4 regions of the Streptomyces sp. NPDC012474 genome follow, and region 1 is predicted to be linked to each of the others. Evidence: riboswitches for the same ligand, from Rfam matches in the RefSeq annotation. Region 1 holds a riboswitch; each other region holds the start of a gene.
What was found. A riboswitch is a leader RNA that binds a small molecule or an ion and turns the genes downstream of it on or off. The one in region 1 is predicted to bind cyclic di-AMP.

Region 1 (7,431 bases):
GAGGTAGCGCGGGCAGACCTCGGCCCGCCCGGCCGGGATCAGCCCGCGAACTCGGGCCCGTGCACCACCGCACGGGCCCGCCGGTACCAGCGCCACGCGATCGTCTTCGGCCCGTCGCGGTACGGCGCGACGCGTGCGCCCGCCCCCGCCAGCCAGCTCTCGACGTCGGCGACGGTGTGGGTGCGCCGGACGATGAGCCGGGCGATGCGGTACCGCTCGTCGCGCTCGGAGCTGAGCGCGTGCCGTACGGCGGTCGCCGTCTCGTAGCCGGCCCGGGCCGACATCGCCCGTACCCGGGGGCTGTTGTAGCCGTGCGGGTAGGCGAGGTGCCGGATCTCGTGCCCGAGGGCGTCCTCCAGTACGGCCTTGGAGGTGCGCAGTTCGTACGCCAGGGCCTTGGCGGACAGGGTGTCGAGCTGCGCGTGCGTGACGGTGTGACTGCCGATCTCCATGCCGGAACGTTCCAGCTCCGCCGCCCGGGCCAGGGGCATCATCGGGGCGGGCGGCAGCAGGCTGCGGCCGCCCGGGGCGATGGCGCCGGTGGTGAGGTAGGCGGTGGCGGGCAGCGCGCGTTCGGCCAGGGCCTCGGCGGTGGGGCCGGGCAGATCCGCGAACCCGTCGTCGAAGGTGAGCAGCACGGGCCGGGGCGGCAGCGGCGCCCGCCCGGCCAGGTGATCGGCGATCGCGCTGATGGTCACGGGCGTACGCCCGCTGCGGACCACGGCATCGAGATGCGCGCCGAACTGCTTCGGGGTGACCGTGAACTCGGCGATCCAGTCCGGCGGATCGTCCATCACACAGTGGTACAGGAAGACGGGGATGGCCGCAGTGCCGTGGGCATGCGGCGGGGCTATCGGCCCCTCGCCCTCCCGCGCACCCCGCTCCGCCCGGCCTCTGCCGTCCGTTTCCATCTCGCCCCCTGAGCTGTCTTGTCACGAACCGTCACGAACCGTCGTGAGCTGTCACGAGCCGTCATGAGCCGCGGCGTGAGCCGTCATGAGCGGTCATGAGCGGTCATGAGCTGTCACGAGACGTCGCACGCAGCGCGCGACGCGCCTTCAGATAGCCGACCGGGCCGTACAGCATCCCCCTGCGCTGCAACCGCGACAGCCGCCGCGGCCAGGGGTGCGTCCGCACGTCGTGATCACCCGGCGTCCCTGTGCCCTCCGTCTCGCGTACGGCGGTCAGTGCGCGGGCGTGGGCCAGACCTCGCGGCAGCAGGGCGAGGAACGCCGGCAGCAGCGCGGGCCGGTTCACGAGCACCGCGGTGAGATAAGCGGTGAGCCCGGCTCCGTAGCCGTACGCCTGGGTCTCCAGGTCCCGCCACGTCTCCCGGTGGTGGTGCCAGACCAGGGCGTACGGCGTGTAGCGCAGCCGGTGGCCCTGGGCGAGGACGCGCACGAAGCCGTAGAGGTCGTCGCCGCCCCGGGCGGCCGTACCGGCGCCGGTGGCCGGGTCGAAACCGCCGACGGAACGCAGCACCGCCGTCCGGAACGCCATGTTCGCGCCCGAGCCGAACCGCCCCGCCGTGAACGGGAACAGCGGCTCGTCGCCCGGAGGACGCGCCGGGTCGTACGTCCTTGGAGTGAAGCCCTTGGCGAAGCCGCCGTGGCTTTCCAGCAGCACCTGGGCCGGGGTGGTCAGGCGCGCGGGCAGGATCAGCCCGGTGCAGCACCCCAGCCCGGCGTCGGCGGCGAAGGGCGCGCTCAGCTCGGTCAGCCAGCTCGGGTCGGCGACCACGTCGTCGTCGGTGAAGGCGACCACCTCGCCGTGCACGGCGTCCAGCCCCGCGTTGTGCGCGCCCGCGAGCCCCGGAACAGGCTCACGGACGTAGCGCACGCGCTCGGCGTACTTCCGCTCGATCAGCTCCCGCGTCTCGTTCGTGACGGGCGCGTTGTCGACGACGACGATCTCGAACCGCGGATGGTCCTGCGCCAGCAGCGAGTCCAGCGCCCGGGCCAGCTGCCCGGCGCGCTCCCGGGTGGCGACGACGACACTCGTGAACGGCGGCTCCCCGGGTCCGCCGAAGACGGCCGGCGCGTGCTCCGCCCGCGCCCGCTCCGCCAGCACGGCCCTGGGGTCCGCCCCCTCCGGCACTCGCCCGAGCAGCGTGCCCACCGGTCGGCCGCCCCTCCTGACCAGCACGAACACCTCGCCGTGCGTCACGGGCGGGCTCCCCGGGCCGGGTCTGAGCACCGCCTGGTCACCGTCGAGGTCCAGCTCGGCGACCTGCACCGCCCCGATGTCCAGGAACCGCCGGATCTCCTCCTGCGCACGCGCCGAACGGGCCATGCGCCCACCCCCCTTGTGTGTCAGGTACGGCGCAGCCGAGCCGCGCCCTTCAGCGTCCGTGCGGCCAGCGACGCGAGCCGCGGCCTGCCGCGGACGAAGCTGTGCGCGCGGCGTGTGGGCTCGCGGCTCAGCCAGTGCAGTGCCGCGCCGGCCCCCGGCCGGGTCACCGCACCTTCGTACACGGGCAGTTCGCCCGTCTTCAGGGCGTCCTTGTACTCGGCCGCGCCCCGTCCCAGGTCGAGCGTGCCGATGCCGTCGGCGGCCGCCGCCTCGGCCATGCGCAGGTGCAGCACGAGACCGGGTGAGAACTTCGCGAACTCCGGGTCGTACGCCGGGAACCAGCAGGCCAGCACCGAGGACGAACGCAGCCCGAAGTGCGCGGCGACGGGCCGCTCACCGGCGTACAGCACCGACAGCGTGCCGCTGCACTCCGGTGCCCGGGTCCGGGCCAGCTGCCCGACGAGCCCGGTGATCCACTCCTGGGCGAACCGGTCCCGGCGGCCGGTCCTGCGGTACTGGGCGGACTTCCACTCCATGAGCGTGCGCAGCGCGGCCGGTTCGCGTTCGTCGAACACGAACCGCAGGTCACCGGCGTGCCGGCCCAGCTTGCGCTCCTTGGCCAGCGTGGTCTTCAGGAACTTCGGCGACTGTGCGCGCAGCACCGACTCGTATGTCTCGTAGCCCTTCTCCACGTCGATGACGTAGGTGGCGTGCTCCTCGGCCGCGTACCGGACGAACAGCCGCTGCTCGGCCTCCAGGTTGTCGAAGGCGAAGCTCGACACCGAGCAAGCCCTCAGCAGTTGGTCCGTCTCCAGGTCCAGACCCGGCCGCAGGATCGCGCCCTGGGCGTCCGAGACACCGAGGCCGATCGCCCGGCCCTGCCCCAACGGGCCGCGCTCATAGGGCAGGAACCCGGCCGGTTCCAGCCCCTCGTACACCACGGCCACCCGCGCCCTGGGCCTGACCCGGCCGACGGCTTCGGTGAACTCCGGCTCCATGAAGGGGTTGCGCGGTGTCTCGCAGGCCGCCCGCAGCGCACGCCAGCGCTCCCTCTCCCCTTCGCCGAGCTCCCCGGGCCCGGCCACACGAATGCGCCCACTGCTCAACCCGACCCCCCGATCAAGTCCCCCCTGGACACTTGGAAGGTACCGCTCGATGCGGCCCCACGGGTAGGTAGCGGAGCATGTTGTTGCCAACCGGTGCAGAGGCCTTCAACCGGGCAATCGGCGTGGGTCGTACGATGAAACGAAGGGGCGCGCTGTCCGTATTCTCTGATCATGGCCGCACCCATCGCATATTCACTCATCGCCACCGATCTGGACGGGACGCTGCTGCGCGGCGACGACACCCTCTCCGACCGGTCTCTCGCCGCGCTCGCGCGGGTGGCGGACGCCGGTGCCCAGCACCTCGTGGTGACGGGCCGGCCGGCGCCGAGAGTGCGGCCGCTCCTGGACGACCTCGGCGCGACGGGGCTCGCGGTGTGCGGGCAGGGCGCGCAGGTGTACGACGCCGGCGCGGACCGGCTGCTGTGGTCCATCACCCTGGACCGGGAGCTGGCGGAGACCGCCCTGGGCAAGATCGAGGCCGAGGTGGGGCAGGTGTACGCGGCGGTCGACCAGGACGGGGTCGACGGGCTCACGCTGATCGAGCCGGGCTACCTGATGCCGCACCCGACCCTGCCCGCCGTGCGGGTCGACCGCCGCGACGAACTGTGGGGTGAATCCATCAGCAAGGTGCTGCTGCGCCATCCCCATCTGTCGGACGACGAGTTGGCGGCGACGGCCCGCTCGGTGGTCGGCTCACTGGCGACGGTGACGATGTCGGGGCCCGGCACGGTCGAACTCCAGCCGTGCGGGATCACCAAGGCGACGGGCCTGGCGCTGGCCGCCGAGCATCTGGGGCTGCGACCGGCGGACACCATCGCCTTCGGTGACATGCCCAACGACATCCCGATGTTCGACTGGGCCGGCCACGGCGTGGCGATGGCCAACGCCCATCCCGAACTCAAGGCCGTGGCCGACGAGGTCACCCTGTCGAACGAGGACGACGGCATCGCCGTCGTCCTCGAACGACTGCTGGGCGGGGCGGCTCAGTACGGGCCGTTGACGTTGTCGATCGAGCCGTAGCGGTCGGCCGCGTAGTTGCAGGCCGCGGTGATGTTGGCGACCGGGTCGTACGGGTCCCACGACGTGCCGTCCACGTGGTAGGCCTGGAAGGTCGGGTCGATGGTCTGGAGGAGACCCTTGGACGGGGTGCCCTTGGCGGCGTTGGAGTCCCAGTTGTTGATCGCCTGGGGGTTGCCGGACGACTCACGCATGATGTTGCGGTGGATGCCGTCGTAGGACCCGGGGATCCCCTTCTGCGCCATGATGTCCAGCGCCTCGCGGATCCACCCGTCGAGGTTGTCCGGGTAGGTCTTCACGGACGCCTGGGTGGCCTGGGTGACGCCGCCGGCGGGCTCGGCGGCCGGCTTGGCGGGGGCGGACGACTTGGTCGCCGTCTTCTTCGCGGTGTCCGTCTTGGTGGTCTTCACCGTCAGCTTCAGACCCGGGTGGATCAGCTTCGGGTCGTCACCGACGGCCGCGCGGTTGTCCTTGTACAGCTGCTTCCAGCCACCCGAGACGTCGTACTTGTCCGCGATGCGGGCAAGCGAGTCGCCCTTGACCACGGTGTACGGGAGGGACTTGGCGGGCTGGGCCGCCTGCGGCACGGACTGTGCGGCGGCGGGTGCGCTCTGGGGTTCGGCGGCGCTCGCGTGCGTGGCACCGAGGAGCGGCAGGGTGAGTGCGGCTCCTCCGGTACCGGCGGCGATGAAGCCTCGGGTCAGCGGGTTGGTTCTGGGGCGACGGTGCTTGCCTCGTCCGGCCATGGCGATATTCCTCTCCGGCGCCTGCGAGGTGAGCTGTCGGGTTCGGGCCGGGAGGTGCCCGGCCGCGTACGGCGCTGTGTGCCGTGCGCGGCTTCACCCCGAGCCGTGCCGCTGTGCGGACCGGCGACTTACCTGGGTCCCCCGCTCCTGCCCTGCGTGAGTGAGTCGGTTGGTGGGGAGTCCGGGCGGCGGCAGGATTGGGCGTCCGCCGGACAGGCCGGGAACGTATGCGAGAGCACATGTCGGGAACAAGCGCCTCAGTCACACATCGAGCGGTTGACCTTGGTCGGGGTTGTTTTGGCCGCTTGATCCTTTGCGGCAGCCAAGGCTCAACTGGCGTTCGGGGGAAGGTGGTACGGGCCGATGCCGAGGCGGGACGGAAAAGGGGGACAAGTGATTCAACTCACTGATCACGAGTCTGTGGGGCAATTTCTACCAAGAGGAATTCACCGACTCTTCTCGGCAAATCGTGCATAGTTCGCTACCTCTGGGTAAGTCGATTTATATCTGTTCTTATAGGTTGATCGAAAACATAACGGTCGTGATCGGATACCGCCCGGCCTGTAACCCTGGGTGCTGGCGGTGATCGAAACGTGACCGGATACGCTGGCCGGAGTGTGGGCAGCGACCTATCGACAATCCGCGTAACCACCGGCAGACACAGCAGACAGGAGACCCCTCGTGACCGACGTCGGGCCGTTCGGGCTGAGCGTGCGGGACCAGGCTCTGGAAGCCGATGTCCAGGCCGGACTGGCGGCTGTCGAGGAAGGCTTGCTCGAGGCCACCAAGAGCGAGGTGCCCTTCATCACGGAGGCCGCCCAGCACCTGGTGCGGGCCGGAGGCAAGCGGTTCCGCCCCCTGCTGGTGATGCTCTCCGCCCAGTTCGGTGACCGGTACGCGCCCGGGATCGTGCCGTCGGCCGTCGTCGTGGAGCTGACCCACCTCGCCACGCTGTACCACGACGACGTGATGGACGAGGCCTCCGTGCGCCGCGGCGTCGCGAGCGCGAACGCCCGCTGGGACAACTCCGTCGCGGTCCTCACCGGCGACTTCCTCTTCGCCCGCGCCTCGCACATCCTGGCCGACCTCGGCCCGGAGGCCGTGCGGGTGCAGGCCGAGGCGTTCGAGCGGCTGGTGACCGGCCAGATCCTGGAGACGGCCGGACCGCAGGACGGCCGGGACCCCGTCGAGCACTACCTCGACGTGCTGGGCGGCAAGACCGGCTCGCTGGTCGCCGTGTCGTGCCGGTTCGGCGCGATGATGTCCGGCGCCGACGACACGGTCGTGGACGTCCTGACCCAGTACGGCGAGCGGCTCGGCGTCGCCTTCCAGCTCGCGGACGACGTCCTGGACATCGCCTCCGACTCCCACGAGTCCGGCAAGACGCCGGGTACCGACCTGCGCGAGGGCATCCCCACGCTGCCGGTGCTGCGGCTGCGCGAGCGGGCGGCCCGGCTCGGACTCGCCGAGGACGCCGCCCTGTGCGACCTGCTCGACTCCGACCTCACCGACGACGCCCGGCACGCCGAGGCCCTGCGCCTGCTGCGGGCCCACCCGGCGCTGGAGCAGGCCCGGCGGGACACCGTCCGCTACACCCAGGACGCCCGTTCGGCGCTCGCACCCCTGCCGGAGTGCACCGCGAAGACGGCGCTCCTGGAGCTGTGCGACGCGGTGGTGCACCGGGCCGGCTAGGGCCTCTGTACCGTCCGACCCCTACGGGTCGGGGGAGAAGCGGCCCTTCCGTGTCATACCCCAGCAGTACACGGAGTTGAGCCCGGGGTCTGACGTATCTCCCTGGCCGATTTGGTCAGATGGACACCACGGAAAGACACCACTCCTCACCTGTTCGGGTGAGAATGGCGGCTCAGGGACGAGTGCGTGGACGACACGGACAGCCGCCGCCGATCACGGAGGTAGGGCACACATGGCACCGTACGCATCCGACGACAGCACGACCGCCGGAGAGGGCGACGAGCAGCGCTCCGTGCGGCGCAAAGCCGCGCGGTACATCGTCCCGGTCACGGTGGTGGGGGTGGCCGCCGCGACGATCGGGCTGGTCCCCGCGCTCGCCGACTCCGGGGACCCCGACCTCCCGAAGATCACCGCACAGCAACTCATCGAGAAGATCGCCAAGTCGGACGTCCAGCAGCTGTCCGGCACGGTGAAGATCAGCACGGACCTCGGACTGCCGAACCTCGGCGGCCTGGAGTCGGGCCTGCTGTCCGGTGCCACGGGCAAGGGCGAGGGCGGCTCCTCCGCCGACCCGACGG
Region 2 (7,431 bases), 190 kb from region 1:
CAGTGGAACAGCGCGTACGGCAACATGATGATCGTGACCGCCAAGGACGGCACGGAGACGTGGTACTGCCACCTCTCCACCTACACGGTCCCCTCGGGTACGACCGTGAAGGCGGGCGATCCGATCGCCCGCTCGGGCAACTCCGGCAACTCCACCGGTCCTCACCTGCACTTCGAGGTGCGCCCGGCCGGCGGCTCGGCGATCGACCCGCTGCCGTGGCTGCGCAGCCACGGCATCGACCCGGCGTAACGTCCCGGCAGCCCCCGCCGGTCCGACGACAGGGCTCCGAACCAAGTCCGGCAGGCCCTTCGCACCCTGGGCGTTGATACCGGTCAGCCGGCAGGTGGCCGCTGCCCGAGGCGAGACGTCGGATCCCTCACGAACTGTGCGTAACAGAACCCCAGGCGCGGACACGGCCAAGAAGGGCCTAGGAGTCTGCGAGCCACGCCAGTAGGCGGCCCTGCGACCAGCAGCGGCCGACGGCCTCGGCGCGCAGAGCCGACTGGCCGAACACCGCCAGGCCGATGATGCTGTGGCCGGAGGCGCGGCGGTCGCCGAGTGTCGGTATCGCCGGCGCGACTCCGACCCCCTCCGCTGACACCCACGCCACGGTCCGGCCGGCCGCCGCCTCGTCGAGGCGGTGCAGGAAGCGCAGGCGGCGCTCGAGCGGGAAGCGCGACAGCGCCCACGTCGTGGTGACGACAGGCAGAGCGTCGGCGGGCACACGGGCGAAAGCCTCGGGCAGCACCTCGACGGCGTCACCTCGCAGCAGCAGCGGAGGGACTGTCGCCGACAACGCCATCTCCGCGTCGAGCCTTGCGGCCTGCTCCGGATGACCGGACGCGTCCGGCCACAGGCAGGCGCGCAACCATCGGGCGTGGTCAGCGTCGGTCACGTCGACCGGATCGAGGTCGATGCCGACCCGGGCGACGACCTCGGGCAGGGCCCGGGTCGGGACGGGCCGGTCTCCCACGGTCGAAGACGTCATCTGCACGGGAGATGACGGGTCTCCCAGCGATTGTCCGTTGCTGTACGTGATGCCGACGCGATCGACATTGAGGTTGAGTCCAGCCGAGCAGCCCACGTCGATCAGCCCCACCGCATGCGCGCCCACCCGGCGCGCAGCCTCGGCGATGGCCGGATACAGCACGGCGCAGCGTCCGGTCTCGTTGGTCCGCGTCTGCCGGTGCGCGGCGGTGGCCACGACGGAGTCGGTCATGCGCAGCAGCGTGTCGATCGCCGCGGCGGCGGCAGCGTCGCCGTCCGCGGCGGCATAGGCCGCGGCGAGTGCCGGGGCGCGTCCGGCGAGGGCGAGGTCGTGCAGCGCGGCAAGGATCAAGGCGGGGTGCCGCTTGCGCGCGGGCGCCGCCTCGATGGCACGCAGGGCCTCGTCGGATTCACTCAGGGCGACGGCGACACGCTCGTACAGCGGCGACCTTTCGGCGGCCTCGACCTCACCGAAGTGTCGGTACACCTGAGCGAGTGTGCGGGCTCTGCCCACGGGCAGGGCTCTTTCTGCGGTCGGCCTGGGCATCCGACGATCCTAGCCATCCGCAGGGAACCCCGTGAACGTCCTCCACGAGCCGGCAGACGAAGGGCGGTGACGGAATCCGCGCACGCCGACTTCGCGAAGCAGGATCCGGACTCAGCTGTTCGACGTCGTGGTCGCGCAGGGCGGTGACGACTTCCCGGGCCGTCCCGGGGGCTCATCTCACGGCACTACAGCTTCTCCACCGGCGCGTACCGCAGCAGCAGCCGCTTCGGCTTGGCCTCGCCGAAGTCGATCGTCGCCTCGGCGTTCCCGCCCGTGCCCTTGACCGCGACGACGGTTCCGAGCCCGAACTGGTCGTGTGTGACGCGGTCGCCGACCGCCAGTGCCACGACCGGCTTCTCGGCGCTGCGGCGCGTGGCGAAACCGGAGGCGCCCGAGGCCGACGAGCGCGAACGCGACGAGGACAGCGAGGCCGCCACCGCCGAGACCGGCCCGGAGGACGCGGGCGCGGTCGCCCCGGTCCGCTTCCACTCCACGTGAGCCGGCGGGATCTCCTCCAGGAACCGGGAGGGCGGGTTGTACGACGGCTGGCCCCAGGCGCTGCGCAGGGTTGACCGCGTCAGATACAGCCGCTCCCGCGCGCGGGTGATGCCGACGTAGGCCAGGCGCCGTTCCTCCTCCAGCTCCTTGGCCTGCCCGAGGGCGCGCATGTGCGGGAAGACGCCGTCCTCCATACCGGTCAGGAAGACGACCGGGAACTCCAGGCCCTTGGCGGTGTGCAGGGTCATCAGGGTGATGACGCCGTCGCCGTCCTCCTCGTCGGGGATCTGGTCGGAGTCGGCGACCAGCGCGACCTGCTCCAGGAAGTCCGAGAGGGTGGTCTGCTCGTCCTCGCCGCGCTCCTGCTCGAATTCCATGGCGACGGCGGCGAGTTCCTGGAGGTTCTCGATCCGGGTCTCGTCCTGCGGGTCGGTGGAGGCCTGCAGCTCGGCGAGGTATCCGGTGCGCTCCAGCACTGCTTCCAGAACCGTGGCCGGTCCGGCGCCGGACTCGACGACCGTGCGGAGGTCCTCCATCAGCGTGTTGAACCGCTTGACGGCGTTGGTGGAGCGCGCGGCCATGCCGTACGCCTCGTCGACGCGCTTGAGCGCCTGCGGGAAGCTGATCTTCTCCCGCTGGGACAGGGCGTCGATCATCGCCTCGGCCCGGTCGCCGATGCCCCGCTTGGGGACGTTGAGGATCCGGCGCAGCGGCACGGAGTCCTCCGGGTTGGCCAGGACGCGCAGGTAGGCCAGGACGTCCCGGACCTCCTTGCGCTCGTAGAAGCGGACGCCACCGACGACCTTGTAGGGCAGGCCGACGCGGATGAAGACCTCTTCGAAGACACGGGACTGGGCGTTGGTCCGGTAGAAGACGGCGACGTCGCCGGCCTTGGCCTCGCCGGCGTCCGTGAGGCGGTCTATCTCGTCGGCGACGAACTGCGCCTCGTCGTGCTCGGTGTCGGCGACGTAGCCGGTGATCCGGGCACCGGAGCCGGCCTTGGTCCACAGGTTCTTGGGACGGCGGGACTCGTTGCGCTCGATGACCGCGTTGGCGGCGCTGAGGATCGTCTGCGTGGAGCGGTAGTTCTGTTCGAGCAGGATGGTCGTCGCGTCCGGGTAGTCCTCCTCGAACTGGAGGATGTTGCGGATCGTCGCGCCGCGGAAGGCGTAGATCGACTGGTCGGCGTCGCCCACGACACACAGCTCGGCGGGCGGGACCTCGGCCTCGGGCGGCACGTCGACGGGGTGCTCGGACGTGCCGACCAGCTCGCGGACCAGGGCGTACTGGGCGTGGTTGGTGTCCTGGTACTCGTCGACCAGCACGTGCCGGAAGCGGCGGCGGTAGTGCTCGGCCACGTCCGGGAAGGCGCGCAGGAGATTGACCGTCGTCATGATCAGGTCGTCGAAGTCGAGGGCGTTCGCCTCGCGCAGCCGCGACTGGTACATGGCGTAGGCCTGGGCGAGGGTCTTCTCGAAGCCGTCGCCGGCCTGGGCGGCGAAGTCCTCCTCGTCGATCAGCTCGTTCTTCAGGTTGCTGATCTTGGCGCTGAAGGACTTCGGCGGGAAGCGCTTGGGGTCGAGGTCCAGGTCGCGGCAGACCAGGGCCATCAGGCGCTTGGAATCGGCGGCGTCGTAGATCGAGAAGCTCGACGTGAAGCCGAGCTTCTTGCTCTCGCGGCGGAGGATGCGCACGCACGCGCTGTGGAACGTCATGACCCACATGGCGTTCGCGCGCGGGCCGACGAGCTGCTCGACGCGTTCCTTCATCTCGCCGGCGGCCTTGTTGGTGAAGGTGATCGCGAGGATCTGGCCCGGGTGCACGCCGCGCTCGGCGAGCAGGTGGGCGATGCGGTGCGTGAGCACCCGGGTCTTGCCGGAACCGGCACCGGCCACGATGAGCAGGGGGGAGCCGGAGTGGACGACGGCGGCGCGCTGGTTGTCGTTCAGACCCTCCAGGAGCGCGGCGGTGTCCACCGGGGGGCGCGGGGCGCCGTCCCGGTAGTAGGCGTCCCGGTCCGGGGGTGCGTCGAACTTCCCGCCGAACAGATCGTCCGGAATCGGCTCCGGTACGTGATCGTCCTCGGGTGGCGGCGGGGGCTCGTCCGCGGGGCCCCGCTGGGCCTGGAGGTTCGCCAGGAAGCTGTCGTCAAAGAGGCTGCTCATCGCTCTCCGAGTCTAGGGCGCCCCACTGACAGCCCGCCGCCGCCCTGAGAACATCGCCGGGCGCCCGGGCCCCACCGACCGGCCGACGGCGCGTTGTCGCCCTCCATGACGGCTTGATCACGCCCCGCTACACACTTCGTAATTGCGGACAAAGCGTGACCAGGCCGCCCCGATCGTTCACTCTCGGCAACACTCATGACCAAGGTCACGAAAATGTATCGGGCATATCACCCATCAACCTTCACAGGGGCCACACGAGTTGGCTACCGTGCGACCAGGCCGCATGACCCCCACCGGCGAACGTCGCCGGGCCGCGCGGCCTCCGCCGAGTCCGGTGTGCCGCAGCGGCAGCCGGAGCCGGGGACCCAACCGTGAACCTGGGGTGAATCGGCCCGACTCCCTGTGCGGAGACGGCCGTAGGGCAAACCTTCCGAACCACCCGCCCGAACCCGACAGCTAACCCGGTAGGCGGAACATGGAAGGAGTCGCCTCCCTTGGCGTCGCACCGCAAGTCGCGTCCTACGGGTACGCGCGTGGCAGGCATACGGACCCCCGCCCTCGCAACGGCGGCCCTCACCTCCGTGGCCCTGCTGTCCCAGTCGGCCAACGCCGCCCCCGAGGCCGACGACAAGCCCAGCCTGGAGGAAGTCGAGAAGAAGGTCGACGACCTGTACCGCCAGGCGGGGTCGGCGACCGAGAAGTACAACGCGGCCAAGGAGAAGACGGCGAAGGAGCGCAAGCGCGCCGACGCCCTCATCGACGACGTCGCGAAGCGCACCCAGAAGCTCAACGAGGCGCGCGAGCAGCTGGGGTCCTTCGCCTCCGCCCAGTACCGCACCGGTGCCGCCGCCCCGGACACGGCGACGTTCCTGCTCGCGGACACCCCGCAGGACTACTTCGACCAGACCCAGCTGATGGACCGGATGACCGGTCGTCAGAAGGTCGCGGTCGACGACTACGTCACGCAGCAGTCCGAGACGATGAAGAAGCGCCAGGAGGCCACCGAGAGCCTCGAGACGCTCACCGAGTCGCAGGGCGCCCTGAAGACCGCCAAGGCGACCGTCCAGCGCAAGCTCGCCGACGCGCGCGAGCTGATGTCGAAGCTGACCGCCGAGGAGAAGGCCCGGCTCGCGGCGATCGAGAAGGAGAAGCGCGAGGAGGCCGCCCGCAAGGCCGACGAGCTCGCCCGGCAGCAGGCCGCCGCCCAGCAGCAGGCGCAGGACGAGGCCGCTCGGCAGCAGGACAGCGGATCCTCGTCGTCGGGTTCGGCGGGCTCCGGCTCGTCCTCTGCGACGGCCCCGGCCGACTCCTCTTACGCCACCAAGGCCGACAAGGCGCTCGCCTTCGCCCGTGCCCAGATCGGCAAGCCGTACGTGTGGGGCGCCGTCGGCCCCGGCTCCTACGACTGCTCCGGCCTCACCCAGGCCGCGTGGAAGGCCGCGGGCGTCACCCTGCCGCGCACCACCTACGACCAGGTGAACGCCGGCACCACGGTCCCGCTCTCCCAGGCCCGTCCCGGTGACCTGGTCTTCTTCTACGACGACGTCACCCACGTCGGGATCTACATCGGCAACGGCATGATGATCCACGCCCCGAAGCCCGGCACGTACGTGCGCGAGGAGTCGGTCTACTACGACGGCGAGTCGGCCATCCACAGCGTGGTGCGGCCGGCCTGAGAGGCCTCGTCACACTTCTTGAGAGGCAACACCTTTGAGGGGCACGCGCGCGTGCCCCTCTCTGAACGAGTGCGGCGCTCTCTAGCATCGGCGCTATGTCCGGTCCCTCCCCGTTTGCCACCTGGTGGTCGACGTATGCGCTGGCGACCGGCATCGTGTCGGTCGGTCTCGACTCAGCGGGGTACGAAACCCTTTCCCGCATCGCCCTCGCCCTGGCCTGCGCGGCCTGGCTGGCGGCGGCCACGGGTCTCGTCCAGCGGGCACACGGCGGATGGCGGGCGGAGACGCCGGCCGCGCTCACGGCCGTGGCGGCGACCGCCGTCCTGGGTACCGGCTTCTCCGCGGCGGGCCGGCAGTCCCTCGCCGAGGCACTGCTGGCTCTCGCGATGCTGCTCTGGGCGGTACTGCTCACCGCGGAGGCCGGGGGGCGGCGCGGCACGGTGTTCCTGCGCTGTGTGGCCACCCAGGGGCTCGCGGTGCTCGGCGCCACGCTCGCCGCGGCCGACACGTCGCCCTGGCTCGCCCACGCGGCCCTGGTGCTGTTCTGGCTGGGCCTCGCGCTCTACGGCTTCGCCCTCTTCCGCTTCCAGCCCCGGCAGGTGGAGGAGGGGCGCGGCGACCACTGGCTCGCGGCCGGCGCCCTCGCCGTCTCCGCACTGGCGGGGGCGAAACTCCTCAGCGCCGACAGCGCGCGCCTGTATCTGTGGAACGAGGAGAACGCCGACGCGCTGCGCACGACGGCCGTCACGCTGCTCGTGCTCGCGCTGATCGCCTGCGTCGCCCTGCTCCTCGCCGAGCTCTTCTGGCCCCGCCACCACTACGACGCGCGGCGCTGGGCGACCGTGTTCGCCGCGGTCGTGACGGCCGCGGCCGCCCTGGCGGTCGCCGCCGCCCTGGACGTCCCCTGGCTCGACGCCGCCGGGGAGGTGCTGCTGTGGATGGCGGTGGCGGCGTGGCTCGGGTGCACCGCCTGGGCGATCACCTCGGCCCGGACCGGCGCCCGGCGCTCCGGGGTCAGGTCCAGAGCACGGCGATGAAGATGTTCGCCGTGGTCAGCAGACCGACCAGGCCGAAGAGGCCCTTGTCCACCTTCTCGTCGTCCCGCTTCACGTACACCAGGCCGAGGATCACGATCAGCAGGGCCAGCTTCACGCCGATCTTGATGTTGTTCACGGACTGGTCGTCGGCCTGGTTGAGGCCGACCAGGATCACACCGGTGACCAGCATCGTGAGCGCGCCGTGCAGCATCGCGGGGGTGTAGCGGGCGCTGCCCTCGCCCATCGCCTTCATCTGGGTGAGGAAGCCGCCCAGGAGCGAGGCGATGCCGATGATGTGGAGGCCGACGAAGAGGTGGATGAGTACGTCCATGAGGCCGGAGCCTAATCAGGGTCCCGAGACCGCCCGACACCGGCCCAGTGATGCACATATGCACCCCATAGCACCCGATCACGGTCACTCGCTCACGATTCGGCGCATCGATCATCACGCTGAGTTAAGTCGACGGCGTCCAGGCCGGACCACGGTCGCATACGGTCACCGCCGGTCCTCTCAAGACACT
Region 3 (7,431 bases), on a different contig from region 1:
TGGCGACGCGCTCGGAGCGGGCCGGGGCGCCGGTCTTGATCTGGCCGCAGTTGGTGGCGACGGCCAGGTCGGCGATCGTGACGTCCTCGGTCTCGCCGGAGCGGTGGGACATCATGCACTTGAAGCCGTTGCGCTGGGCCAGCTCGACGGCGTCCAGGGTCTCGGTCAGCGATCCGATCTGGTTGACCTTGACCAGGAGCGCGTTGGCCGCGCCCTCCTCGATGCCGCGGGCGAGGCGCTCGGGGTTGGTGACGAACAGGTCGTCACCGACGATCTGGACCTTGTCGCCGAGCTTGTCGGTCAGGGCCTTCCAGCCGTCCCAGTCGTCCTCGAACAGCGGGTCCTCGATGGAGACGAGCGGGTACGCGTCGACGAGCTCCGCGTAGTACTCGGTCATCTCGGCCGCCGAGCGCTCCTTGCCCTCGAAGGTGTAGACGCCGTCCTTGTAGAACTCGGACGCGGCGACGTCGAGCGCCAGGGCGATCTGCTCGCCGGGGGTGTAACCGGCTTCCTTCACGGCCTCGAGGATGAGGTCGAGGGCCTCGCGGTTGGAGCCGAGGTTCGGGGCGAAGCCGCCCTCGTCGCCGAGGCCGGTGGCCAGGCCCTTCGACTTCAGGACCTTCTTCAGCGTGTGGTAGACCTCGGCGCCCCAGCGCAGGGCCTCGGAGAAGGACTCCGCGCCGATCGGGGCGATCATGAACTCCTGGATGTCCACGTTGGAGTCGGCGTGCGAGCCGCCGTTCAGGATGTTCATCATCGGCACCGGAAGCAGGTGCGCGTTGGGGCCGCCCAGGTAGCGGAACAGCGGCAGGTCGCTGGCCTCGGAGGCGGCGTGGGCGACGGCGAGGGAGACGCCGAGGATGGCGTTGGCGCCGAGGGAGCCCTTGTTGTCGGTGGCGTCCAGGTCGAACATGGCCTGGTCGATCAGGCGCTGCTCGGTGGCGTCGTAGCCGACCAGCTCCGGACCGATCTGCTCGATGACCGCGAGGACGGCTTTCTCCACGCCCTTGCCGAGGTAGCGGTTCGAGTCGCCGTCGCGGAGCTCGATGGCCTCGAAGGCGCCCGTGGAGGCGCCGGACGGGACGGCGGCACGACCCGTGCTGCCGTCGTCGAGGCCGACCTCGACCTCGACCGTGGGGTTGCCTCGGGAGTCCAGGATTTCCCGGGCTACGACGACGTCGATGGACGGCACGAGCATCTCCTTCTTATGTGACGCGGGTACGCGGGTCGCGTGGACCCGGCGAGGTGCGGGCCGTGGTGGCTCGCGACATGAGCCTAACCGGCTCCGGCCGATCGGCCACCGGGTCGCCCACCCCATGGACAGAACCGAGAGCAAATTGTTTCCGAACGGAACAAAGCCGGTTCGCGAAGTCGGGCAGAAAAAACCCCGCTCCGGCGCGTACGGGGGATGACGCACCGGAGCGGGGAGCCCGTGGCCCTGGGCGGGCCGGTTGGGCCGCTGCCTACTTCAGGTGCAGCTGCTGGCCCACGTAGATGAGGTTGGCATCGTCGATGATGTCCTTGTTCAGCTGGTACAGCTTCTCCCAGCCGCCCTTGACCTTCTGGTCCGCGGCGATCGAGCTGAGGGTGTCGCCCTTGACGACCTTGTACTCGCCGTCGCCCTTCTTGACCTTCTTGCCGGTCGGGGTGGTGACGGTCTTCTTGGCGGCCGGACGCTCGTCGGAGCGGGAGGCGGGCTGCTGCTCGCTCTGGCGGGTCTCGGTGCTCTGCTGGCTCTGCGAGGAGCTGCCGGAGTCGTCGGCGGAGCCGCCGCCGGTGTAGCCGGCGCTCGACAGGCCCTTGCCGCAGACCGGCCAGGCGCCCTTGCCCTGGCCCGCGAGGACCTTCTCGGCGATCTCGATCTGCTGGGCCTTGGTGGCCTGGTCGGCGGTGGAGGCGTACTTGCTGCCCCCGTAGCCGGACCAGGTGGAGGCGGAGAACTGCAGACCGCCGTAGTAGCCGTTGCCGGTGTTGATGGACCAGTTGCCGCCGGACTCGCACTGGGCGACGGCGTCCCACTCGGAGGCGGTGGCGGCGGAAGCGTTGCCGGCCGCCATCAGCGGGGCGGCGACGGCGGCACCGGTGACACCGGCGATGGCGATGACCCGAGAGGCCTTGGACGGACGGCGGTGCGTGCCCTTGCCGGAAAACAGCATGGAGAGATCCCCTCACCGACGCCTGCGAGGTGAGCTGTCGGGTTCGGGCCGGTTGAGTTGCCCGGCCGCGCCCCTCCCGGGACACGGCTTCACCCCAAGCCCTTCCGGCACAACCGGCCGGTCGGGCACTTACCTTGGGTCCCCCGCTCCTGCCTACGGCGCTTGACGCGACGACTGTTCCCGTACGGCCGCTGGCAGGATTCGGCGTTGCGGCAGCCGGGGCTCGCGGTGACGAGCGGTCACGACCGTAGACACGCGATCCACGGAATTTCAAAGACGATCAGGGCTTCTGAGATCTATCTCTCACCGGGCTTATACGGGACATTCGGCGCGAAAGGTGACGTGAACTCACCCGGTTTCGCGGTGAGTTCGTCCCCCGTTTCCGCACTGCCCGAACAGCTACCTCTCGTCCGCTTCGCCCTCGACCGTGAGCGCCTGACCGGGGTGGATGAGGTTCGGGTCGGTGCCGACCGCGTTCTCGTTGCCCTCGTAGAGCGCGTGCCATCCGCCGCTGACCCGAAGGGCGTCGGCGATGGACCAGAGACTGTCGCCGACACCCACGATGTAGGCACCTTCGGACGCGTAGCCGGAACTCTCGTCGGCGGACCCGGAGTGACGCCCCGTGGACTTCTCCGTACGGTCACCCTCGGGCGCGCGGGTTTCCTCCGCGCTGGGACCGCGATGGCGGCCGGAGCCGGTGCCGGACGACGCCGAGGAGTCGTCACCCTGCCGCGAGTCGCCCGACTTGCCGTCCTCGGAGGTGGCCGACGGAGAGCCCTCGGGCTGCCGGTCCTGCGACGAGCCCTCGGATTCGGGCGACTTGTCGCTCTTGGCGGTTTCGTCCTTCGAAGGCGACGACGCCTCGGGCGACGGAGATGAAGAAGGACCCTCAGAAGGGGATGAACCCAGCGAATCGAGCAATCCGGGTGAGTCCACCTCGCCGGATGATTCGGACGAGCCGGATGATTCCGATCCCTTGCCCTGCTCGAGCCCCGAGAGCAGCCCGCAGGTACGCCACGCGCCGACCCCCTGGCCGGCGAGGATTCTCTCGGCCACGGCTATCTGCTGGGAGCGGCTGGCCAGATCGGCGCTCGCGGCGTAGTCGAGGCCGCCGTGCTTCTCCCAGTCCTCCTGGGACAACTGCAGGCCGCCGTAGTAGCCGTTGCCGCTGTTCTGGCTCCAGGCGCCGCCGGTCTCGCAGTCCGCGACCCGGTCCCAGGTCGTGCCGTCGGCCGCGCTGGCACCGGATGCCCCGAGGAGCGGGATCGCGATGGCGGAGCCGGTCACTCCGGCCGCCACGAGGAGAGCCGGAGCCTGGCGGGGGCGGCGGTGCCGACCGTTCCCGGAGAGCATACGGAGACCTTTCGCGAGACAGCAGTGACCGAGGCGGCGTGATTCCCCGCCGCGTTGATGGGTGAACGTATCGGCAGTCGATCACTTGTCACAAGTTCATGCCGCGCAGATCACGTGAAGATCACAGGTCTGATGTTTCGTCACTTCCGGAAGGCGCGAACTCCACCGGCAGGGTGCGCAGCCCTCGCATGATGAGGCCGCCACGCCATCTGAGCTCGGCCGGATCCGCCGCGAGCCGGAGGTCCGGGAGGCGGGTCAGGAGCGTGGCGAGCGCGGTCTGGCCCTCCAGCCGGGCGAGCGGCGCTCCGAGGCAGTAGTGGATGCCGTGGCCGTACCCGAGGTGCTGGTTGTCGCGGCGGGAGAGGTCCAGCGCGTCCGGATCGGCGAACCGCTCCGGGTCGCGGTCCGCGGCGGCCAGGACCACCAGGACGGGGTCGCCCGCCTCGATGCGCTGCCCGGCGAGGGTGAGCGGCTGCGTGGCGAAGCGCCAGGTGGCGAGTTCGACGGGGCCGTCGTAGCGCAGGAGTTCCTCGACGCCGGTCTCCAGGAGGCCGGTCTCCCCGGCGGCGAGGGACGCCTGGAGCCGTGCGCGCTGCCCGGGGTGGGTGAGCAGGGCGTAGGTGCCGTTGCCGATCAGGTTCACGGTGGTCTCGAAACCGGCGAACAGCAGGATGAAAGCCATGGCCGCCACCTCGTTCTCGGTGAGGTGCTCGCCATGGTCGGAGGCGCGGATGAGACCGGAGATGAGGTCCTCGCCGGGAGCGGGCTCGGCGGGAAGCACCTCGCGCTTGCGGTGGATGAGGTCGGCGAGGTAGCCGCGCATCTTCTTCACGGACCGCGCCACACCGCCCCGGGGCCCGCCCTGGTGGCGGATCATCATGCCCGCCCAGTCGCGGAAGTCGTCCTGGTCCTCCCGCGGGACGCCGAGCAGGTCGCAGATGGCGTAGATGGGGAGCGGGAAGGCGAACTCGTGGATCAGGTCGGCGGATCCCTTCCGCGCGAACCCGTCGATGAGGGTGTCGGTGAGCTCCTGTACCCGTGGCGCGAACTCGGCGACCCGGCGCGGGGTGAACGCCCTGGACACCAGCCGGCGCAGCCGGGTGTGGTCCGGCGGGTCGATGTTGAGCAGATGCGTCATCAGCTCGGCCTTGCGCTCCCCCGGGATCCCGGTCTTGCCCTTGGCGTGCGCCGGTTCGTCGTGATGCGCGGGGTTCTTGGAGAGCCGGCTGTCGGCAAGTGCCTGCTTGGCATCGGCGTAGCGCGTGACCAGCCAGGCCTCCACACCGCTGGGGAGCCGCGTCCGGTGGACGGGGCTGTGCTCGCGGAGCCAGGCGTAGGCCGGGTAGGGGTCGCTCGCGAACTCCCAGGTGAAGAGGTCGGGAGCGGTCGCGGGTGTGCTGGGCTGGGGCTGGCTCTGGGGCTGGTCGGTCACGTCTCGACCGTATCCGGCTTATGGGAGCGCGCTTGCCTCCGTTTCGGCTGGGCTCGGGTCCGCTGCCATCGTTCCGGCTTCCGGCTTCCGGCTTCCGGCTCCGGCTTCGGCTTCCGGCTCCGGCTTTCGACTTCAGCTTCCGCGTCCGGCCTCCGACGTCAGACGATCGACGTCTGGCTTCCGACATCCGGCCTCCGGCTCCGGATTCCGACGTCCGGCTCCGGCTCTGGCTGCCGGCCTCCGGATTCCGACGTCCGGCTCCGGCTCTGGCTCCGGCTGCCGGGTTCCGGCGCCGGCTTCCGACATCCGGCCTCCGAGAGCCCCGTCTCCTCCCCCGGCCGCTCAGCCCTCGGCATTCCTGATCGCGTCCCGGTAGGCGCGGGCCGCCGCTCTCAGTGCCGCCTCCGGGTCGACGCCCTCCGACTCGGCGCGGACCGCCAGGGCCAGGAGCTCGTAGCCGATGCCTCCGGCGGGTGGGAGCGGTACGTCCAGGTTCGCCGTGCGGGCGCGGGAGGCCAGCTTGGCGGCGAGGGCCAGGCCGGGCTGGCCGAGGGGTATGCCCTCGGTGATCGAGGTCCGCTGCTTCTCGACCGCCTTGGTGCGCAGCCAGTGCTCCTTGACCTCCTCGGGGGTCGTGGCCGTCGCGTCACCGAAGACGTGCGGGTGGCGGTGGATCAGCTTGGCGACGATGCCGCCGGCCACGTCGTCGATGGAGAAGGGTGTCTCCCCTTCCTCCGGGCGGGCTTCTTCGGCGATGCGGGCGTGGAACACGACCTGGAGCAGGACGTCGCCGAGCTCCTCGCGCAGTTCGTCGCGGTCGCCCTCCTCGATCGCCTCGACGAGTTCGTACGCCTCCTCGATGCCGTACTTGGCCAGGCCCTGGTGGGTCTGCTGGGAAGACCAGGGGCACTCGGCGCGGATGCGGTCCATGACCTGGACGAGGTCGAGGAGACGCGCGCCCGGGAGGTCGTAGGAGGCGGGCAGCAGCTCCAGCTGGGGCATGGCGATACGGCCGGTTCCGGCCAGGCGGGCCAGGCCGTCCGTCAGGGCCGGTTCGCCCTCGCCCGTCGCCACCACGACCACCGTGCGGCCGCCGGAGCAGGCGTCGACCAGTTCCTGCGCGGTGGGGGACGCCTCGTCGACCTGTATCCCCGCCTCACGCAGATACGGCAGCTGCGGATGGGCTCCGTCCGCGCACAGCACCCGGTCCGCCGCGTGCAGTGCCTGCCAGGCGGGCCAGGAGAGCAGGCCGGGCGCGACGCGGTGGCTGGTGGTGAGCAGGACGATGCGGCCGGGGGCGGCGGCCGCGTCGGGAGCGGTCCGCTCGGGGCCCGGGGTGGCTTCGGGGCTGTTGGCGTTCACGGTTCGAAGCTATCCCACGCCGCCGACAGCACCCGAAGTTATCCACAGGGCCTGGATGTGGACGGGCTGAAGGGCCCGACGGGTGCGCCGAACCGCAGGGGCCCTACATGCCCTGCTGGTTCTGTGCCGACGTGACGTCCCGCACCCACGGCGTCTTGGCGTCCGCGCGGCTGCTCTTCTGGACGTCCCAGGTGCCGTAGCGGGGGTTGAGGTCGATGTTCAGGTCCTTGGAGGCGTCGGAGAGGGCCTTCCAGAACTCGGGGCGGCCGGTGTCCGTGCCGAGCTTCTCGGCGAGCTTCTGGGCCTCCAGCTGGAGGCGGAGGTTCTCGTCGAGGCGCTGCGGAGGGATGCCGTACTGCTGGAGCCAGGTCCTCTCCAGCGCCTTGGCGCCGCCTGCCTGCTGCTCCAGGCCGGACCGCATCGCCTGGATGTCCTTGCGGGAGACGGTCACGCCGGCGTCCTCGGCGGCGCGGTGCAGCACCCGGTCCAGGACCATGGTCTGCAGGGTGTCGCGCGTGAGCGTGCCGGTTCTGGCGATGGCCTGCTGGTACTGGGCCTCGTCCTGCACGGCCGCCCGCTGGGCCGCGCGTACCTCGCCGACCCGCTCGTCGAGCTGGGAGACGGTGATCCGCTGGCCGCCCACCACGGCTGCCGCGCCGGGATGCGCGTCGTTTCCGCAGGCGGTGAGCAGGGGCGCCGCGGCGGCGATCGCGGCGGTGAGGACGAGCGCGGTACGACGGCGGCGGTGCAAGGGGAGCCTCCCGAGGAGATTGTGCGACGGTGCACAAAGTCTTGCGATGATCGATGGTAGGCAGTGGCCAAGCTCTGGCCAACCCATTCGACCAACGATTCACCGGGAACTTCCGGCACCGCCGCGCCTCCGCCGCGGCCGCGGGGCGGTCGTCAGCCGCGAACCTGCCCCAGCCACTGCAGCGTCCTGCGGATCTCCGCGCCCAGCGGGTGCCCGGGCCCGTGGGTGCGCTCCACGTCGTGCAGGAGGCGGGCCAGGGTGTCGTGGGCGGCGCCCCGGTCGCCGAGGGCGAGCAGGAGGTGCCCGATACGGCGGCGGACGTCGTGCGCCAGCTCCGGGCCGCCGGCGGCGACGTACTGGTTCTCGTAGTACGGCAG
Region 4 (7,431 bases), on a different contig from region 1:
TCGGCTTCGGCATGGGCGAGGCCACCGCCCAGATGGCCGCCGCCGATGCCGCCACGAACATCCTCGCGGTCGACGTGCACACCCCCGGCCAGGGCAATCTCCTCAATCTCGCCGACCACAACGGCCTGTCCAACATCCGTGTCGGCAACGGCGACGCGATCATCCTCCTGCGCGAGATGCTCGCCGAGGACTCCCTCAGCGGCCTCCGCGTCTACTTCCCCGACCCCTGGCCGAAGAAGCGGCACCACAAGCGCAGGATCATCCAGCCCGACTTCCTCACCCTGGCCGCCACCCGCCTCGGGCCGGGCGCGATCGTCCACTGCGCCACCGACTGGGAGCCGTACGCCGAGCAGATGCTCGACGTCCTCACGGCCCACCCCGACTTCGAGAACACGCAGGCGGACGGCGGTTTCGCGCCGCGTCCCGACTTCCGTCCGCTGACCCGTTTCGAGGGCCAGGGACTGGACAAGGGACATGTCGTGAACGACCTCCTCTTCCGTCGCGTACAGCACGTGGACCAGCCCCCCGCCGGCGCCTGACCACCCCTGGCACCTCTTCCGCCTGCGGACAGCGCCCATCCGTCGTTAGGGTCAATGCCGTGGCCACCAGCCCCCCACATCCGTCGTATCCCAGCGGTCCGAGCGAGGGCGCTCCCCTCACGGGCCCGGGCACGGCCGGCTCCCTGCGGCACGCCCACTGGTGGCAGCGCGCCTGGGTGCGCTACGGCGCGCTGAGCACGCTCCTCGCGATATCCGGCCTCGTCATCCTCGCCCTGGTCCGCGAGGAGACCGGCACGGAGGGCTTCCTGGTCGGGCTGGGGCTGGCCGTCCTGCCGGTGCCCCTGCTGATAGCCGCGTTCCGCTGGCTGGACCGGGTGGAACCCGGCCCCTGGCGGAACCTGCTGTTCTGCTTCGCCTGGGGCGCCTGCGCGGCGGCGCTGATAGCGATCGTCGCCAACAGCTTCGCGACGAGATGGATAGCGACGGCGACGGCGGACCCGTCCAGCGCGGACACCCTGGGCGCCACCGTGATAGCCCCGGTGGTCGAGGAGTCGGCCAAGGCGGCGGCCGTCCTCCTGGTCTTCCTCTTCCGGCGGCGGGACTTCACCGGCATCGTCGACGGGGTCGTCATAGCCGGCGTGACGGCCACCGGCTTCGCCTTCACGGAGAACATCCTCTACCTGGGCACGGCCTTCGGCACCGACCAGCTCACCGGCGACACCGGCGTCGCCTCCGTCACGGCGGCCACCTTCTTCGTGCGGATCGTCATGTCGCCGTTCGCGCACCCGCTGTTCACGGTCCTCACCGGCATCGGCTTCGGCGTCTCCGCGCTCTCGGCGGACCGCCGGCTTCTGCGCCGCGTCGCGTTCCCGCTCGGCGGGCTGCTCCTCGCGATGGGCATGCACGCGATGTGGAACGGCTCGTCGGCGTTCGGCGAGTACGGGTTCTTCGCCGTGTACGCGGCGTTCATGGTGCCCATCTTCGGGCTGCTGACGTGGCTGGTGATCTGGACCCGGCAGCGGGAGCTGAAGACCGTACGGGCGGAGCTGCCCGCCTACGCCTCGGCCGGCTGGCTGACCCCTGCCGAGCCGTACGCGCTCGGCTCGATGCGGGCCCGGCGGATCGCCCGCCAGCACGCCCGCCGTCACGTGGGCAGGGCGGCGGCGCGGGAGGTGGCGCGGTACGAGGCGTACGCGACGTCCCTGGCGTTCCTGCGGCACCGGGCCCGGCGTGGCCGCGCCGGGCCCGGCTTCGCCGTACGGGAGCGGGAACTGCTCGGCGAACTGTGGCGGCGCCGGGAGGTGGCCCGACCCGCGCTGGACCACGCGGCGCGGATCACCGCCCCTCCGGTCCCGGTGTCGGCCCCGCCCTGGCCGGTGTACGGGGTGTACGGGTACGACCCACAGCCGACGCCGTACCCCGCGTACAACCCGTACCGCTCCTAGGGGTCCTTTCACCATGCCCGTCCGGGTCGGACGCTCATGGTGAAAGGCCGCCCTCTTAGCTGCCTGTCGTGTCCATCAGGCCGAAGCCTGCGTGAGCCGCCCGATCTCGGTCTCCGACAGCGTCAGCTCGCCGACGCCGGTCAGTGCGGGCAGCTGCTCCACCGTCCGCGCGGAGGCGATCGGCGCCACCACCGTCGGCTGGGCGGCGAGCCAGGCCAGAGCCACGGTGGCCACGGGCGCGTCGTGCGCCGCGGCGATGTCGTCGAGGGCGGCGAGCACCCGTCGCCCCCGCTCGGTCTCCAGGTGCTTGGCCGCGCTCCCCGCCCGCGCGCTCTCGACCGCCGCACCGGCCCGGTACTTGCCCGTGAGGAAGCCGGACGCGAGGGCGAAGTACGGCACGGCGGCCAGGCCGGCCCGCTCGGCGAGATCCTGGAGCTCACCCTCGTAGGTGTCGCGGGATACCAGGTTGTAGTGGGGCTGAAGGGCTACGTACCGGGCGAGCCCTTCGCGGTCGGAGAACTCCAGGGACGCCCGCAGCCGCTCGGCGGAGATGTTGGAGGCGGCGATGTGCCGCACCTTGCCGGCCTTCACGAGGGTGTCGAGCGCGCCGATGATCTCCTCGACGGGCACGTCGGGCTGATCGAAGTGCGTGTAGTACAGGTCGATGTAGTCGGTGCCGAGGCGCCGCAGGGAGGCGTCGGCGGCTGCCGTGATGGTGGCGGCGGACAGGCCGCGGAACTCGGGGTGCTGGCTGACCTTGGTGGCGACGACGACGTCCGCCCGGTTGCCGCGGGACTTCAGCCACTTGCCGAGCACGGTCTCGGACTCACCGCCCTGGTTGCCCTCGACCCAGGCCGAGTAGGAGTCGGCGGTGTCTACGAAGTTGCCGCCGGCGGCGGTGTAGGCGTCGAGGACGGCGAACGACTGGGCCTCGTCGGCGGTCCAGCCGAAGACGTTGCCGCCGAGGGCGAGCGGGAAGACGTCGAGGCCGGAAGGGCCGAGCTTGCGCAGAGAAGTCATACCGCACGTCAACGCCCGTACCGAAGCGGCCCATTCCACGGGGGACGCAAAGACCCTGTGAACACTCCTGCCGCGGCACGACGTTCCGGCACGCGCTCCGGCCCTGCCGTGCACGCCCCGGACATGAGGCGGCCCTGACGTCGGGGGGTCGTCGTCAGGGCCGCCGGTGCTTCAACGGGTGGGTACGGCTTACGGGTTCAGTCCCTTGCCCCGCAGCCACGCCATCGGGTCGATGCCGCTCGTGGAGCCGCCGGAGTGGACCTCCAGGTGAAGGTGGGCCCCGGTGACGTTGCCGGTGGCGCCCACACGGCCGATGACCTCGCCCGTGCTGACCTTCTGGCCGACGCTGACGCCGATGGAGGACTGGTGCGCGTACCAGATCTCGGTGCCGTCATCGAGGGTGAGGACGGTCTTGTAGCCGTACGAGCCGTTCCAGCCGGCCTCGGTGATGGTGCCGCTGTGCACGGCCTTGATCGGCGTGCCCGTGGGGGCGGCGAAGTCCAGGCCCGTGTGGTAGCCGGAGGACCAGTAGGCGCCGGCCTGGCCGAAGCTGGAGGTGATGGTGTACGAGGAGGTCGGCAGGGTGAACTGCTTGGCCAGGGCGGCGAGACGCTCGGCCTCGGCCTTCTTCCTGGCCTCCTCCTCCGCCTTCTTCTTGGCCTCGGCGGCCTTGTCCTTGGCTTCCTTCTCCGCCTTGGCGACCGCTTCCGCGGCGGCCTTCTGGGCGGCGGCCGCGGCGTCCTCGGCGGCCTTGGTCTCGATCTGGTCCTGCTGGTGCTCGACCTGGGCCATGATCCGGGCGCGCAGTGCCTCGCCGGCACCGGCGCCGGAGGTGCCCTTGGTCTGCTCGGTGGCGGCCGCGGCGGTGCCGAGGCTGCTGAGCGGAGTGGCGGAACCTTCGGGGGTGTCGTCGTCCGAGATGAGGGAACCCACCGAGGGCAGGTCCGGGACGGAGATGGACACCGGGGGCTTGCCGGTCTGGGCGCTGGCCATGCCGCCGGCACCCACGGCGGCTATGACGCCGACGCCCAGGACGGTGGAGCTGCGGGCGAGGCCTCCGCCGCGCTGCTTGGTGACACGATGCCGGCCACGGACGGGACGGATGGACTCCTCGGTGGGGTTCCACTCCTGGAACGGGCCCTCTTCGGTGGGCTGATTGCCGTAGCCGAAGGTGTCGGTGTCGCGCTTCGGCGCGAGCGGGGCCGCGGGGGCAGGCCGGTTGGACGCCACGTGGGCGTGCTCCTTTCCTTCCTTCTCGCCTACCGGGTTAGCTGACGGGTTCGGAGCAGGAAGGTCTCCTACGCGCGTATACCGGCCGTGCTTCCACGGTGGTATACGCCCGATTCACCCCAAGTGGTGGTTCCCCGGTTCCCTTTCGGGATTCGGCGCGTGCGCACGGAGCCGCCTTCTGTGACGGCTGGGACGACCGCGCTGCGTTATCGAACGTTAATAGACGCGCGAGGGGTATTCCAGCGATTCCGCTTGATCATTAACCTTTTTCGCGCGGACTTACCTGCCATGACCGGAGTAAATCGGGCGAGTTGACCGCTTCGCAAGTGACTGAGGAGTTTTGACGGGGCGTCAGTTCCCGCGCGGAACGGGGTGGTTCACTCACCGAGCGTAATGGGGTACGGGGGAAATGACCGAGGGCCGGAATCCTTTTTGGATTCCGGCCCTCGGCCTTCAGTAGCGGGGACAGGATTTGAACCTGCGACCTCTGGGTTATGAGCCCAGCGAGCTACCGAGCTGCTCCACCCCGCGTCGTTGTGTCTCCAGTGTACGCCATCCGCGGGACCACTCGTGCACACCCACCGATCGGCCCGTGCTCAGCCCGGTAGGTGGTGGTTCGGGGCCTTGGCCCGCTCCTCGTGCTCGGGGAGGACGACGACCTCCACTCCCCCGGCTGCCAGGACGCCGCTGCCGTCGGCGTCCGTCACGAAGGTGCCGGGCTCACGCCAGGCCGTGACCACGCGCCGTACGCCGGCGTCGAGGATCAGCCGGGCGCAGGGTGCGGGGCGGGAGGCGCGGCGGGCGCACGGCTCCAGGCTGCTGTACACCGTCGCGCCGGGCAGGCGCGGGTCGGCGGGGTCGAGCTTCGCCAGGGCCGCCTCCTCGGCGTGCACGACCGGGTCGCCCGCCTCGCGGGAGTGGCCGCGGGCCAGTTCCGTGCCGTCGGCCGCGACCACGACGGCCCCCACGCTGAACGCCGTGTCCGACGGCGGGCAGCGGTCGGCCAGTTCGCAGGCCAGGGCCAGCCAGTGGTGGTCGGCGGCGGCGGGCAGGGCGCCGGTGCCCGGCGCGGTCGGCTCGTAGCGCATGAGGACCACGTCCTCGATCCGCCGCGACTCCAGCAGCCGGAGCCGGCCGCCCTGGTAGCCGCCGGGGCCGAAGAGGCGGGGCGCCCCCGGGTCGCCCACGAAGAGGGGTGCGAGGACCAGCTGGAGTTCGTCGGCCAGGCCCTGGGTGAGGAGCTGGGTGTGGATCAGGCCGCCGCCCTCGACCATGAGCCGCCGCACGCCCCGGACGTCGTGCAGGTGTGTGAGCAGCCGCCGCCAGTCGAGGTCGGCGCCGAGCGGGACGACATCGGTGGCGAGGCCGAGGGCGCGGGCGCGTTCGGCGCCCCGGTCCGTCGTGTAGAGGACCTTCTCGCCGCCGGTGTGCCAGAAGCGGGCGTCCGGGTCGAGGTCGCCGGAGCCGCTGACCGTGACCTTCAGGGGGTACTCCGGTTTTCCGGCGGCCCGGCGGGCGGCCCGGCGTTCCTCCGAGTTCACCAGGAGCCGCGGGTTGTCCGCGCGGACGGTGCCGGCGCCGATCAGGATGGCGTCGACACCGGCCCGGACCTCGTCGACCCGGTCGAAGTCGGCCGGGCTCGACAGGAGCAGGCGGTCGGGTCCGGTGTCGTCCAAGTAGCCGTCGAGGGAGACGGCGGCGGACAGCAGGACGTACGGGTGAGGCATCGACGCTCCGCGGCTGGTCGGGACGGCGGGACCGACAGGGCCCCAAGGCGGGCTTGGTTCAAGTTTTAAACAAACCTACACTGGGGGCATGACGACTCGCTGGCTCACCCCCGAGGAGCAACGCGCCTGGCGCGCCTACGTCGCCGCCTCGCTGCTCCTGGAGGACGCGATCGACCGGCAGCTCCAGCAGGACGCCGGCATGCCGCACCTGTACTACTCCATCCTGTCCGTCCTGTCGGAGTCCCCGGAGCGGCGGTTGCGGATGACCGATCTCGCCGAGCGGCTGAAGATCACACGCAGCCGGCTGACGTACGCGGTGACGCGGCTGGAGAAGGACGGCCTGCTGCGGCGCGAGGCCTGCCGGTACGACAAGCGGGGCAGCATCGCCGCGCTGACGGACGAGGGGTTCACCGTGCTGGAACGGGCGGCGCCCGGGCATGTCGACACCGTGCGGAGCTTCCTGTTCGACCGGCTCAGCGAGGAGCAGGTGGGGCAGCTGGAGGAGATCACCGCGGCGATCGCCCAGGGCCTCCAGGAGGACGGGACGAGGACGGCGGCGGACGACGTGCCGTGGCGCCGGAGGTCTTCACCGTCCTGTTCGTGACGCGCGTCACACCGGACAGGATTCTCGCCCCTCTCATTGCTTCAAATTTGAAGCACGAGTAGGGTTCGGGATGTGCATCTGCTTCAAATCTAAAGCAGTGCGACTGTTTCAAATCTTAAGCAGTACGGCTGTGCAGCCGAACAGGAAACGGACCCGGAGGCCCCGCATGCCCGACACCCCCGCCGTCATCGCCACCCCGCGCTCCCGCGTCCGGGTCCCGCTGCGCTTCTACGACGGCTACGAGGCCGACGCCGAGCTCGTCACCTTCCACGGGCTGGCCGACGGCCAGGAGCACGTGGCCGTGATCCTCGGCGAGCCCGGCCCGGTCCCGCTGGTGCGGCTGCACTCCGAGTGCCTGACCGGGGACGTGTTCGGCTCCGCCCGCTGCGACTGCGGCCCGCAGCTGCGCGAGGCGGTCGAGAGCATCGCCGAGCGCGGCGGCGTACTCCTGTACCTCCGCCAGGAGGGCCGCGGGATCGGCCTCTACAACAAGCTCGACGCGTACGCCCTTCAGGACGAGGGGCTCGACACGTACGAGGCGAACGCGGCGCTGGGACTGCCGGAGGACGCCCGCGACTACACGGCCGCGGCCCAGATGCTCCGGGCCCTCGGCATCGGCGAACTGGACCTGCTCTCCAACAACCCCGACAAGGCGAGTCAGTTGCGGTCCCTGGGCGTCGGTGTCCGGGACCGGATCCCCACCGGGGTCTTCACCACCGCACACAACGTCCGCTACCTGCGCGCCAAGGTCCTCGAGACCCAGCACACGCTGCCGCTCGCCGCGCTGACGGAGCTCAGCGCCGGCTGAGTCGCCCCCGGTCAGGCCGTGGACCGAACCGGGCTGCTTGCCCTTCGGTTCATCGGGTACAGCCTTGGGAAGAGGGCGACCTCTTCAGTACCCGGAG

Region 2: it holds a riboswitch for cyclic di-AMP, as region 1 does, so the genes downstream of both, ACFY9S_RS09900 (NlpC/P60 family protein) here and ACFY9S_RS08930 (transglycosylase SLT domain-containing protein) in region 1, are expected to answer to the same signal.
Region 3: it holds a riboswitch for cyclic di-AMP, as region 1 does, so the genes downstream of both, ACFY9S_RS33145 (transglycosylase family protein) here and ACFY9S_RS08930 (transglycosylase SLT domain-containing protein) in region 1, are expected to answer to the same signal.
Region 4: it holds a riboswitch for cyclic di-AMP, as region 1 does, so the genes downstream of both, ACFY9S_RS07995 (peptidoglycan DD-metalloendopeptidase family protein) here and ACFY9S_RS08930 (transglycosylase SLT domain-containing protein) in region 1, are expected to answer to the same signal.

Annotation. Positions count from the first base shown of each region.
Region 1 is NZ_JBIBEP010000003.1:174,249-181,679, forward strand. It holds gene ACFY9S_RS08905 (glycosyl hydrolase) at 1-7, shown strand, start outside; gene ACFY9S_RS08910 (polysaccharide deacetylase family protein) at 39-794, opposite strand; gene ACFY9S_RS08915 (glycosyltransferase) at 1,015-2,292, opposite strand; gene ACFY9S_RS08920 (GNAT family N-acetyltransferase) at 2,313-3,398, opposite strand; gene ACFY9S_RS08925 (Cof-type HAD-IIB family hydrolase) at 3,570-4,418, shown strand; gene ACFY9S_RS08930 (transglycosylase SLT domain-containing protein) at 4,382-5,161, opposite strand; cyclic di-AMP (ydaO/yuaA leader) riboswitch at 5,167-5,342, opposite strand; gene ACFY9S_RS08935 (polyprenyl synthetase family protein) at 5,843-6,853, shown strand; gene ACFY9S_RS08940 (outer membrane lipoprotein carrier protein LolA) at 7,086-7,431, shown strand, end outside.
Region 2 is NZ_JBIBEP010000003.1:364,390-371,820, reverse strand. It holds gene ACFY9S_RS09915 (peptidoglycan DD-metalloendopeptidase family protein) at 1-249, shown strand, start outside; gene ACFY9S_RS09910 (DUF2332 family protein) at 428-1,474, opposite strand; gene pcrA (DNA helicase PcrA) at 1,720-4,197, opposite strand; cyclic di-AMP (ydaO/yuaA leader) riboswitch at 4,511-4,683, shown strand; gene ACFY9S_RS09900 (NlpC/P60 family protein) at 4,692-5,873, shown strand; gene ACFY9S_RS09895 (hypothetical protein) at 5,969-6,910, shown strand; gene ACFY9S_RS09890 (hypothetical protein) at 6,888-7,241, opposite strand.
Region 3 is NZ_JBIBEP010000020.1:47,297-54,727, forward strand. It holds gene eno (phosphopyruvate hydratase) at 1-1,192, opposite strand, end outside; gene ACFY9S_RS33145 (transglycosylase family protein) at 1,464-2,156, opposite strand; cyclic di-AMP (ydaO/yuaA leader) riboswitch at 2,161-2,327, opposite strand; gene ACFY9S_RS33150 (transglycosylase family protein) at 2,556-3,509, opposite strand; gene ACFY9S_RS33155 (cytochrome P450) at 3,631-4,941, opposite strand; gene ACFY9S_RS33160 (nucleoside triphosphate pyrophosphohydrolase) at 5,284-6,303, opposite strand; gene ACFY9S_RS33165 (SurA N-terminal domain-containing protein) at 6,407-7,054, opposite strand; gene ACFY9S_RS33170 (protein kinase) at 7,207-7,431, opposite strand, start outside.
Region 4 is NZ_JBIBEP010000002.1:670,115-677,545, reverse strand. It holds gene trmB (tRNA (guanosine(46)-N7)-methyltransferase TrmB) at 1-539, shown strand, start outside; gene ACFY9S_RS08005 (PrsW family glutamic-type intramembrane protease) at 599-1,945, shown strand; gene ACFY9S_RS08000 (aldo/keto reductase) at 2,021-2,965, opposite strand; gene ACFY9S_RS07995 (peptidoglycan DD-metalloendopeptidase family protein) at 3,155-4,195, opposite strand; cyclic di-AMP (ydaO/yuaA leader) riboswitch at 4,207-4,363, opposite strand; tRNA gene ACFY9S_RS07990 (tRNA-Met) at 4,653-4,726, opposite strand; gene ACFY9S_RS07985 (dihydrofolate reductase family protein) at 4,792-5,922, opposite strand; gene ACFY9S_RS07980 (MarR family transcriptional regulator) at 6,011-6,526, shown strand; gene ribA (GTP cyclohydrolase II RibA) at 6,693-7,334, shown strand.